DNA from 3 places in the Pantoea phytobeneficialis genome. Region 3 is predicted to be linked to each of the others. Evidence: predicted binding sites of a transcription regulator. Region 3 holds the regulator's gene; each other region holds the start of a gene.
What was found. Region 3 encodes LexA, which represses DNA repair genes until DNA is damaged. Its sites were predicted from a motif close to TNCTGTATGTACATACAGNA; they were not measured.
Positions count from the first base shown of each region.

Region 1: the regulator LexA is predicted to act here: its motif matches at 2,142-2,161, upstream of CTZ24_RS16665 (DinI-like family protein).
Region 2: the regulator LexA is predicted to act here: its motif matches at 1,726-1,745, upstream of metR (HTH-type transcriptional regulator MetR).

Region 1 covers NZ_CP024636.1:3,609,778-3,613,965, reverse strand. The annotation lists gene fliS (flagellar export chaperone FliS) at 1-211, shown strand, start outside; gene fliT (flagella biosynthesis regulatory protein FliT) at 211-570, shown strand; gene yedD (lipoprotein YedD) at 628-1,095, opposite strand; gene CTZ24_RS16675 (DUF6388 family protein) at 1,246-1,569, shown strand; gene iraP (anti-adapter protein IraP) at 1,767-2,060, opposite strand; gene CTZ24_RS16665 (DinI-like family protein) at 2,198-2,437, shown strand; gene CTZ24_RS16660 (hypothetical protein) at 2,455-2,721, opposite strand; gene CTZ24_RS26935 (hypothetical protein) at 2,891-3,154, shown strand; gene CTZ24_RS16650 (diguanylate phosphodiesterase) at 3,441-4,188, shown strand, end outside.
Region 2 covers NZ_CP024636.1:213,830-218,017, forward strand. The annotation lists gene CTZ24_RS00935 (carboxylate/amino acid/amine transporter) at 1-231, shown strand, start outside; gene CTZ24_RS00940 (YehS family protein) at 228-707, opposite strand; gene metR (HTH-type transcriptional regulator MetR) at 761-1,693, opposite strand; gene metE (5-methyltetrahydropteroyltriglutamate--homocysteine S-methyltransferase) at 1,871-4,141, shown strand; gene CTZ24_RS00955 (dienelactone hydrolase family protein) at 4,185-4,188, opposite strand, start outside.
Region 3 covers NZ_CP024636.1:348,163-352,350, forward strand. The annotation lists gene plsB (glycerol-3-phosphate 1-O-acyltransferase PlsB) at 1-1,199, opposite strand, end outside; gene CTZ24_RS01545 (diacylglycerol kinase) at 1,323-1,691, shown strand; gene lexA (transcriptional repressor LexA) at 1,797-2,411, shown strand; gene dinF (MATE family efflux transporter DinF) at 2,502-3,827, shown strand; gene CTZ24_RS01560 (CsbD family protein) at 3,991-4,188, shown strand, end outside.

The DNA of each region.
Region 1 (4,188 bases), 1.1 Mb from region 3:
AAACGGACTCAAACAGGGTCTGGCAGAAGGCAGCGGTGATGAACTCACCGATAACCTGTTAGGGCTGTACGCCTACATGGTTCGCCGTCTGTTACAGGCCAATCTGCGTAATGACGTAGAAGCCATCGAAGAAGTTGAAGGGCTGCTACGTAACATCGCTGATGCCTGGAAAGAAGTCGCTCAACCTCAACACCTTCAGGACGCCGTTTAATGACTATCGCACCGCATCTGATTGCCATTTACCAGCAGTTACTCGATCTCAGCCAGGGAATGCTGCGCCTTGCCGCAGACGGCGAATGGGATGAATTAATCACCAAGGAGATGGAATACGTTAGTGCGGTGCAACAGTTGGCACGATCGACGCAAGATAACGCACCTTCGCTGCAAACTCAGGAGCAACTTCGCCCGGTACTACGCCATATCCTTGACAATGAGAGTGAAGTCAAACGCCTGTTACAGGCACGTCTGGATGAACTGGCACAGCTGGTTGGACAATCATCACGGCAGAAAACCATGATGAGCGCCTACGGCAAGCAAGGCAGCGTATTGGTACCACGTCAGTCAGTCTGAGTGTTACCTGAAGTAGCGGCAGCGAAACCTCTTTCTCTGCCGCTATTTTTTCAACGATTAATTCTGTGCGGCACTCTGCGTCGGACGCAAAATCTCAGGTTCAATATTCTGAATCACATCGTCATTTGGTCGTGCGGCGACTTCTTTTAATGCCTGCTGACATTCAACGGTTGGACGGTCCACTTTACGCATCCGCAAGCCATCGTAACGCAGCTCACCATTATTTAATCTCAGCGGCATCACACGTACCTGGCGTGTCACGTTAACCCATTGGTCATCCAGACGAGTCAGCTTGCCGGGTTTGGCAATAACGCGCTGCCACTGGCGGCAATCAAGCGTATCGCCCTGTGCGCCAATAATCAGACTGCCCATTGCCTGATCGCTCACCAGCTTGCGTTGGGGACCGACCGTTTGCCAGTAGCCCTGCAATTCCGCTGGCGCGGGCGTCTTCACCGCCGCTTCATAATTGTTGATTTGCGCACACCCCGTCAGCGCCAGCGCGGTCAATACCATCCACTTTTTCATCATTCGATCCCTACACTCGCTTCAATGGCGGCTACGTTATAATTTTTCCAGGGCGTTGCGCAAGGTATCTGCACAGGATCTGGCTGGTTCCTGACAAGCTGACGCATGCGCGCTACACTACGCGCCGAGTTTATTAGCAGGAACCTCCGCATGAAAACGCCAGAACAATATTACGCCCAGGCCCGAGAAATGTTTTTTGCCGCCCATCCTGATTTCCAGGCGGCGCTGGATGAATTGACAGAGAATGATGCGCAGCAAGCGGGCATGACCCTGACTGCGCTGCACCAGTGGCACGCAGAACGTATCTATGCCGCGTTCTTACGCCAGAAGAACCTCGACGGCATGCTGTTTTCTATTCAGCTTGCCGAACCGGATAAAGCGGTGGCCGCAGAGGCCATCGAAACCTACCTGAAATCTCACGCGGCGGCGTTAGGTATGACGTGGGAAGAGTTCTGTATTAAGAACGAACTTTAAACACTTCAGTTTTGCGTGGTCGCGATTTCACACCTCCTACCACTCAAAATGATCAGGATAAAGTTGTACAAGGACGAAAAACTTGTATAAGTTAGTTCTACGACTTCGGTCGTAGATTGTCCTTGAACGAATGGTGCTTTTGCACCGCCTCTGGAGGTGTTGCTGGATTTCCACCTCCAGAGGTTCTATTTTTTCACTTACTCTTCACGTTCTATCGCCTTCACTTCGACATAACGCGCCACTGCCAACAGGCGATTGATATGGGTCAGCAGCAGATCCACATCAGACTGCAAAAACTCTTCAGAGGAGCGAGACGCGGTGACAATCGCATCCTGTACCGTTTCACTGATGGTCAGCGAATTATCCTGCTTTGCCTGAATCAATAACGCGGCCAGCAACAGCGACTGCGCTTCGACCTGTGCCATCAGCTCTTTCGCTTCCACATCCATCTTTGCCATCTTAAGTAAAATATCGACGACCAACTGGCGCATGCTTCCCCTCCTGGCGTGAAAAAGTGACGTGGTGAGAGACAGGTCGAGAAAATTATCAGCTTTCCCCTTCCTGCCGCTTGATACTGTTTTTATTTACAGTAATATGACGCTCTGATTGATTAAATGGAATGCCCTGAATGTTTGTGGAGCTGATTTACGACAAGCGCAACGTCGCAGGATTACCCGGTGCGCGCGAAATGATCTTGCAGGAACTGGAAAAACGCGTGCAGCGGGTATTTCCGGAGCTTGAGGTACGGGTCAAACCGATGGAACGGAACGCCATTGAGACCGATATGAGTAAAAATGATAAAGCCACCCTGGCACGCATCATCGAGGAGATGTTCGATGAAGCCGATATGTGGCTGGTGGCCGACTAAATCACCGCGTTGGTGGCTTAGCGCTCCTGCTCGTTATGATTGACGGCGATTTCCATATCCTGAATCGCCTGATCAATATCGTCCAGCAGTTTTCCCTGCTTATTAATCAACGTATCGAATCGTGCGGCATATTCTTTGTCTTTATACTCACCGGCATCAAAGGCCAGCCAGTGACTGGAAAGAGTTTCGGTGTTGGTCTGCGCATAATGACGCATCTCTTTTAGCTGTGAGGTGACATCACGCAGGTAGTCAGTTTTGGTTTTGATTGCCTCTGAATCACTCATGCTATATTCCTTTTCTGTGAAAATTACCCATTTAAATAACGCTTCAGTGATTAAAGGTAGTTAAATATATCGATAACGCATTAGGAATAATCGGATCTGACTTTTCTACTGAGGCTGATGCCCTCGCTGCCGTGTGCCGGCCATGCAAATGACTCGCCGAAAAGTATCAATGCAAAAAACCCGCTCACAGGCGGGTCAAGTAACACAAAAACTACGGCAAAAATTACAACACGTCGGTCAAGTGATCGACGACAACCCTTCCGTTTACATCGGTTTGCGTAATACGGTAGCTGACATTCCAGGACCGCTGGATGCACAGTTTATCAAACAGGGAGACATGGCCCTTATGTTCACCATTCTTCCCGACAATACGCCATTCGGTAATATCTTCCTGACCGCGATTGTTGAGCCTTTGTATGCTCTGTTCTACTAAGCGATCGCTATCATCAATCTTCAAATAATCACGCAACATTGTGCTCACCTCCCGTTAACGAAGGTCACACTACGCTTTTTATTTGTCGTTTCAATCTAATATTTTTATCGTTAACCATAACACGGTCGGATGCAGAAAGAATCCGATTTGACGTAAACAGAACAGCGCTTTTTACCCTGTCGAGCGCTTTCAGACGCTTCTCAAGATAAATAATCGCTGTCTGAGACATTTTCCCTGGATGCTCTGTTAATGTAGACCTCACAAAAATAATGTTCCGGAACCTGCCATGCTCTCAACCATCCTTTATCGCAGCCATCTCTGCGACCATGTTCCAGTGAAAAGACTGGAAGACATGGTTGAAAAAGCCAATAGAAATAATGAATTATTGGATGTGACGGGCATTTTATTATTTGACGGGCTGCATTTTTTTCAGTTGCTGGAAGGGCCAACCGATGCTGTACAGTCTATCTATGACCGGATCTGTAAAGACGCCCGCCATCAAAACCTGGTAGAGCTATTGCACGACTATGCCCCGGCGCGCCGTTTTGGCAATACCGGGATGGAGCTGTTTGATTTACGCGAACACGATAAAGCCACGGTTTTACAGGCGGTGCTCAATAAAGGAACATCAAAATACCAGCTTACCTTTGAAGACCGGGCATTACGATTTCTGCGAACGTTTGTCGAGGCCGGAGAAAAAGAGAACTATTTCGAAATCCCGCCCGGCAACACCTGGGAATTTATCGCCGACGAGCAGGAAAATTTAATCATCGATGTTCCGCAAGACGCTTCTGTCCAGTGTCATTTTGCTTTCCAGCCGATTATCGACCCCTTTTCACGCGAAGTACTGGCGCTGGAAGCGCTGATTCGCAGTGCTGATGGCGGCTCACCACAAAAGTTTTTTGCCCCATACAGTCGCAAGCAAGCTTATGAGGTTGATCTCAAATGCAAAAGCCAGGCATTTAAGCTGGCAAAGCAGTTCAACATCCCGAAATTAACGCTGTCGATTAATCTGCTGCCGATGTCGCTGGTGA
Region 2 (4,188 bases), 130 kb from region 3:
GCGGCGTCTGGCCTGGGATACTTTATGTGGAACTACGGCGCGACCCAGGTGGATGCGGGGACGCTGGGGATTATGAACAATATGCACGTTCCGGCTGGCTTGCTGGTGAACCTGGCGATCTGGCAGGAAAAACCGCACTGGCCCAGCTTTATCGCTGGAGCCATCGTGATTTTTGCGTCACTTTACGTTCATAAACGCTGGGTGTTGGGAAAGACCACCACCAGCCATTAAGCCTTTTTGACGGGGGTTGGACGCTGCACCAGCGTCAACCCCTTCAAAAAGTTACGCAGAATCTGGTCACCGCACTCGCGATAGTTTTTATGATCCGGGTTACGGAAAATCGCGCCAATCTCCGCCTGAGAAACTTTAAAGTTCGCCTTCAGCAACACCTCGGGGATATCCGTGGTCTTCAGGGCAAACGCGATGCGCAGTTTCTTCAGGAAAATGTTGTTATTCATCCGGCGCTCAATCGACGGCGCAGGCGCATCTTCGCTTTTACCACGACGATGGAAAATTAAACCGTTAAGGAAATACCCCATCAGCACGTCAGGGCAAGGACGATATGCAGCGTCATCGTCCTTCTTCAGCCATGCCTGAACATCTTCCAGCGGCACATCGCTGCCTGCCAGCGCAAAAATCTCCACCACTTTGCTGTCGCTCAGGTCCAGCATATAGCGCACACTGCGCAGCACATCGTTATTAGTCATGGTGAAAATCTCCTGGTCGCGGGTTAAGGCGGCGCATTATAGAGCAGGCTAACTCAGGAAGACAGGGGCTGTAACGAACCCGGGCGCGCAGCATCACGTACAAACGGCAAATGTTCGCAGGCATGCTGACGGGCAAAGCGCACAAACGCCTCCAGCACCGGCTGACGCTGCTCACCATCGCGCATCGCCGCATACAAACGGCTCCACAACCCATCGCCCAACGTTTTCGTCACCACCAACCCCTGTTGTTCAAAACTCTCCACTACCCAATGTGGTAACGCCGCAATGCCCATACCGGCTGACACCATCTGAATCAACAACAGGGTATTATCGACACTCTTCAGGGCTGGGCTGATGCCTGCCGGTTGCAGGAAGTTTCGCCAGATATCGAGACGCTGACGCTGCACCGGGTAAATCATCAGCACTTCATCTGCCAAATCTTCCGGTGAAATGTGCTCAACGTTTGCCAGTCGATGATCCGGGGCCATCACCAGGCGCACCTCAAAATCGAACATCGGCGAATAGAACAAACCGCTGCGCGGCAGAATATCCGAGGTCAGCACCACATCCAGCTCACCCTGTTGCAAGGCTGGTTGTGGGTCAAAGGTCACGCCAGATTTAAAATCCATCACCACCTGGGGCCAACTCTGACGGAAATTATTTAACGCAGGCGTCAGCCACTGAATGCAACTGTGACACTCAATCGCAATACGCAGCGTGGTTTGATGCGGCTCATGACAAGCCTGCAAGGCTTGCTGAATCTGCGGCAGGATCTGCTCAGCCAGTTGTAACAGGATCTCCCCCTGTGGCGTAAAGCGTAGCGGCTGGCTCTTACGCACAAACAGGCGAAAGCCCAGCCGTTGCTCCAGATCGCTGAACTGATGAGACAACGCCGATTGCGTTTGATGAAGCTGGGCAGCGGCGGCAGCCAGCGAACCGGTATTCCTTAACGCTTGCAGCGTTCGCAGGTGTTTGAGTTCGATCATGAGAATCCTTCACATCGAGATTGAACAATTTGCGCTTGAGGAACATACAGTACCCGCAGAATATAGCGGTGTAAACATCTGGACGGCTAAACATCTCCAGCAAGCGTTGTGACCAGTCTATGTTGGCCCTGATTTGAAGCGCGTGCTGCACAGTTAAGAATACCTGGAGAACAACAAATGACCATTCTGAACCACACACTCGGTTTCCCTCGCGTCGGTTTGCGTCGTGAATTGAAAAAAGCTCAGGAAAGCTACTGGGCAGGTAACAGTTCACAGGAAGAGCTGCTGGCTGTGGGCCGTGAACTGCGTGCGCGCCACTGGCAACAACAGAAAGATGCGGGTGTGGACCTGCTGCCCGTGGGCGACTTCGCCTGGTACGATCACGTACTGACCACCAGCCTGCTGCTGGGCAACGTACCGGCACGTCATCAGAATAAAGAGGGTTCAGTCGATCTCGACACCCTGTTCCGCCTGGGCCGTGGCCGTGCACCGACCGGTGAACCGGCGGCTGCCGCGGAGATGACCAAATGGTTTAACACCAACTATCACTACATGGTGCCGGAATTCACCCGTGGGCAGCAGTTCAAACTGACCTGGACCCAATTGCTGGACGAAGTGGACGAAGCGCTGGCGCTCGGCCACAACGTCAAACCTGTGCTGCTCGGTCCGGTGACTTACCTGTGGTTGGGTAAAGTGAAGGGTGAACAGTTTGACCGCCTGTCATTGCTGCCAGCGATCCTGCCGGTCTACCAACAGGTGCTGGCTGAACTGAAAAAACGCGGTATCGAATGGGTGCAGATTGATGAACCGGCACTGTCGCTGGAACTGCCAGCGGCGTGGCGCGCGGCGTTTCAACCCGCTTATGACGCGCTACAGGGTGCAACCAAACTGCTGCTGACCACCTACTTCGACAGCATCGGCCAAAACCTGGAAGTGATCAAAGCGCTGCCGGTGCAGGGCCTGCACGTTGACCTGGTACACGGCAAAGACGATATTCAACAGCTCCACCAACAACTGCCTGCCGAATGGCTGCTGTCGGTCGGGGTGATCAACGGTCGCAACGTCTGGCGTGCTGATCTCAGCCGCTGGTTTGAGCGCCTGCAACCGCTGGTGGGGCAACGCCCGCAACTGTGGATTGGCTCCTCTTGCTCCCTGCTGCACAGCCCGATCGACCTGAGCGTGGAAACCCGCCTGGATGATGAAGTCAAAAGCTGGTTCGCCTTCGCCCTGCAAAAATGCGCAGAGCTGGCATTGTTGAGCAAGGCATTGAATAACAATGATGCCCAGTCACTGGAAGCCTGGAGTGCGCCAATCCGAGCCCGTGCCCACTCCAGCCGGGTGCACAATGCCGCCGTGGCGCAGCGTTTGGCCAATATTCAGGCCGCAGATACTGAGCGTCACAGCGCTTACCGTGAACGCGCCAAAGCGCAACGTAACCGCTTCAATCTGCCCGCATGGCCAACCACCACCATTGGTTCATTTCCCCAGACCACAGAAATTCGCGGCCTGCGCCTCGACTTCAAAAAAGGCAACATTGATGGCGGCCACTACCGTACCGGCATCGCTGAACACATCAAACAGGCGATTGTCGAGCAGGAACGCCTCGGTCTGGACGTGCTGGTGCACGGCGAAGCGGAGCGTAACGACATGGTCGAATACTTCGGGGAAAATCTCGATGGCTTCATCTTTACCCAGAACGGTTGGGTACAGAGCTACGGTTCACGCTGCGTCAAACCGCCAGTGATCATCGGTGATGTCAGCCGCCCGGCAGCCATCACCGTGGAGTGGGCGAAATATGCGCAGTCGCTGACCGACAAACCGGTCAAAGGTATGCTTACCGGTCCGGTCACCATCTTGTGCTGGTCGTTCCCGCGCGAAGACGTCAGCCGTGAAACCATCGCTAAACAGATTGCGCTGGCACTGCGCGACGAAGTGGCCGATCTGGAAAAAGCCGGTATCGGCATTATCCAGATTGACGAACCGGCGCTGCGTGAAGGCCTGCCGCTGCATCAATCTGACTGGGCGGCGTACCTCACCTGGGCGGTGGATGCGTTCCGTCTCAACGCCGCCGTGGCGCAGGATGACACCCAGATCCACACCCATATGTGTTATTGCGAGTTCAACGACATCATGGACTCGATTGCCGCCCTGGATGCCGACGTGATCACCATCGAAACCTCACGTTCCGACATGGACCTGCTGGATGCGTTTAAAGAGTTTGAATACCCAAATGAAATCGGCCCAGGTGTGTATGACATCCACTCACCGAACGTACCGAGTGTTGAATGGATGGAGGATTTGCTGCGTAAAGCCGCGCTGAGTATCCCGGAGCAACGTCTGTGGGTGAATCCGGACTGCGGTCTGAAAACCCGAGGTTGGACAGAAACCCGTCAGGCACTGGCGAATATGGTTATCGCGGCGAAGCACCTGCGCGGTGAAACAGCCTGAATGCTGTGTTGACACTTTGGGGCGCGCAAGCGCCCCTTTTTTATTAC
Region 3 (4,188 bases):
GTTTTTGGTTCCAGCAAGCGGCCAGTACGTGAGCGCCCGCCTTCCACAAAGTATTCAACCGAATAACCGCGATTAAACAACTCGCCCAGATATTCACGGAAGACCGTAGAGTAAAGCTTGTTGCCCTTGAAGGTGCGGCGAATAAAGAACGCGCCAAGGCGACGGAAAATCGGCCCGGCGGGCCAGAAATTCAGGTTGATACCTGCGGCGATGTGCGGCGGCACCAGTCCCTGATGATAGAGAACGTAGGAAAGCAGCAAGTAATCCATGTGGCTACGATGGCAGGGGACATAAACGATCTCATGTCCATCCTGTGCCAACTGGCGCACTCGCTCGCCACCATTCACGTTGATCCCCTGATAGAGACGACTCCACATCCAGCCCATCACGCGATCGGTGACGCGGATAGCTTCATACGAGAAGTCGGCAGCAATCTCTTCCATCAATTCGACGGCGTTTTGCTGTGCTTTCTCGTGGGAAATCTTTTTGCTGCGCGCCTCGTCTTCCACCGCTTTTTCAATCGCTTTCGATTGCAGCAGCTTATTAAACAGATCCTGGCGGGCGGGCAAGCGCGGGCCAATCGCAGCCAGACGCTGGCGGGCGAAGTGGATCCGCGCCACGCGTGCCAGTTTCTGGGCTATCGACTTATCCGTACCGTGTTCGGTCGCCATCTGGCGCAGTGAAACGGTCGGCGAAAAGCGCACAAAGCTATCGCGACCATGCCAGAGAATGGCGAAGAATTTCTGCACACCGTTCAGAATACGCAGGTGAGGGGTGGATTCCCCCTGAACTTCACGTCCTGGTGCACGTCCAAACATCACCGATACTGGCAGCATCTGTACATCCAGTTCCGGGTTGCTGCGGTGCAGATCAAGGTAGTCATGGAACAGCTTTACGGACTCCAGATTCGGCACGAAATACGGGAAAACACGCGGTCCATCGTGGATAAACACATGTCGCGGCAGCAATGAGCCGTCAATTTCCAGCGGTGCGAGCGGATCGGGCAGATCGTGTTTCAGACACTGCGAACGCAGTGTGAGGAGATCGGCCTTGGAATCATAAGGCAGTACATACAGGATAGGCCGCGTCGGATCCAGTCCATGCTCGGACACGGGATCGGCGGGAATGGCCTTACTCTTTACCAAAATGGAGAGTGGTAAATTCAATAATTTATAATAAAGTTTACGCCAACCTGACATAGACAACTTCAAGCCTCTTGTTAGCAAAGCGCGGCAAGCATACCAGAATGCGCCGCGAAAATCTGTGGCTGCACCACTCCGGCTGCCCAGACTGACGTCAAAACGAGTAAAGGGTTCAACGACATGGCAAATAACGTCACCGGTTTTCTCAGGATAGTGAAAGCAGCCGGTTATTCCTGGCAGGGATTGCGCGCTGCCTGGACACATGAAGCAGCGTTTCGCCAGGAAGCTATTGCCGCATTAGTGGCAATTATAGTGGCGTGCTGGCTGGATGTTGATGCGATTTCCCGCGTACTCATGATTGGTTCCGTAGTGCTGGTGGTCATTGTTGAGATCCTGAATAGCGCCATTGAAGCCGTGGTCGACCGCATTGGTCAGGAACGCCATCCGCTGGCTGGACGCGCGAAAGACATGGGATCGGCCGCCGTGTTGCTGGCTATTTTACTGGCGCTGTTTGTCTGGATCGCGCTGCTTTGGTCACATTTGCGATAAGGATTCCGGATTCATCAACTCGCTGATTTTTCCCTCAGTTTTGGTTTCCATTTCACCAATACCTGTATATACTCACAGCGACTGTATAAACAACCAGGGGGCGGGATGAAAGCGTTAACCAGCAGGCAGCAACAGGTCTATGATCTGATTCGCGACCATATTAACCAGACGGGCATGCCGCCAACGCGTGCGGAAATTGCTTCGCAGCTGGGCTTCCGCTCACCTAATGCGGCAGAAGAACACCTGAAAGCATTAGCGCGTAAAGGCGTTATTGAGATCGTTTCCGGCGCTTCGCGCGGCATTCGTTTATTGATGGAAGAAGAAGCCAGTGAGGGGCTGCCATTGGTTGGCCGTGTCGCTGCGGGTGAACCTTTGCTGGCGCAGGAGCACATTGAAGCGCACTACCAGGTCGATGCTAACCTGTTCAAACCCAGCGCTGATTTCCTGCTGCGTGTCAGCGGCATGTCGATGAAAGATATCGGCATTATGGATGGCGATCTGCTGGCGGTACACAAAACACAGGAAGTGCGTAACGGCCAGGTTGTCGTCGCACGTATCGATGACGAAGTCACGGTGAAGCGCTGGAAAAAGCAGGGCGCAATTGTGCAACTGCTGCCGGAAAACAGCGACTTCCAGCCGATTGTTGTCGATACCCGCGAACAATCCCTGACGGTCGAAGGACTGGCGGTAGGCATTGTGCGTAACGGCGAGTGGCTCTGATACCTTGATTCCCCCTGCTACGGCAGCCTTCTGTGCTGCCGTGGTTTTATTCTCTGACAAGACGGTAGTGCAGCAAACCGGGACGGGCTGATGCAGCTGTTTTCCTCCTCTGACAAAGCACTCTGGCGGCTGGCGCTGCCTATGATTCTCTCCAATATCACTGTTCCGCTACTTGGCGTGGTTGATACCGCCGTCATTGGTCATCTCGATAGTCCCATTTATCTCGGCGGTGTGGCGGTTGGCACCACGGCGACCAGTTTCATCTTTATGTTGCTGCTGTTTTTACGTATGAGCACCACCGGGCTGACTGCTCAGGCATTTGGTGCTGGCAACAAAAAGGCACTGGCTCGGGCGCTTACCCAGCCTTTACTCATTGCCCTGGTGGCCGGTGTGCTGTTTATTTTGCTGCGCACGCCAGTCAGTAATCTGGCAGCGGTGCTGATGGGTGGCAGCCAGGAGGTCCAACAGCAGGCGCAATTGTTCATTCAGATTCGCTGGCTGAGCGCTCCCGCCACGCTGGCAAACCTGGTCATCCTCGGTTGGTTGTTGGGGGTGCAATATGCGCGTGCGCCAGTGGTGCTACTGGTGGTGGGGAATTTGGTCAATATCCTGTTGGATCTGGCGTTTGTGTTGGGGCTGCATTGGGGCGTAGCAGGTGCCGCAGCAGCAACGGCACTGGCTGAATATACGACACTTGCCGTCGGATTATGGATGGTGGCGCGTGTATTGAAGCTGCGCGGAATTGATTTGGCGATGCTGCGGGAGAGTTGGCGCGGTGATGCTGCTCGTCTGTTTCGCCTCAATCGCGACATTATGCTGCGCTCCTTCCTGCTACAAATCTGCTTTGCTTCCCTGACGATACTCGGTGCACGTATTGGCCCGGATGTGGTAGCGGTCAATGCGGTGCTGTTGATGTTTCTGACTTTCACCGCGTATGCACAGGATGGCTTTGCTTATGCGGTTGAAGCGTGTTCTGGTGAAGCCGTCGGTGCCAAAGATCGCAGCCGGCTATTGCTCATCTGGCATGCTGCCTGCCGTCAGGCGGGGTTGGTCGCGCTGCTGTTTGCGGCGATTTATGCGTTATTTGGCACCCATATCGTGGCCCTGCTGACTTCACTGGAGGCATTACGCGATGCGGCCGATCGCTATCTGTTATGGCAGGTGGTGATGCCGTTAGTGGGCGTGTGGTGCTACCTGTTGGATGGCATGTTTATCGGGGCAACGCGCGGCCGGGAAATGCGTAACAGCATGGCGCTGGCGGCGCTCGGTTATGGCCTGTCATTACTGACGCTTCCCTGGTTAGGTAATCATGGATTGTGGCTGGCGGTGACGGTGTTTCTGGCCGTGCGTGGAATAACGCTCTGGTTCGTCTGGCGTCGTCACTGGCGTCATGACAGCTGGTTCGCAAACAGTTAACTATGATGCTTTGAATACAGAATAATCCGTAAGTGTGCTAACCATTCCGTAATGTCTACTATAGTTATCCTTATCAGCGCGAATGAGTAGCGCTTTATGTTGGTTTTACCCGCTGGCGTTGGGTATTCCACCACTATCACTCGACATAACATGGAGAAAGGTTATGAACAAAGACGAAGTGAGCGGAAACTGGAAACAATTCAAAGGGAAAGTGAAAGAAAAATGGGGCAAGCTGACGGATGACGATATGACGGTCATTGAAGGGAAACGCGATCAGCTTGTCGGGAAAATTCAGGAACGCTACGGCTACGCAAAAGATCAGGCCGAGCGAGAAGTTAAAGACTGGGAAAGTCACAACAAG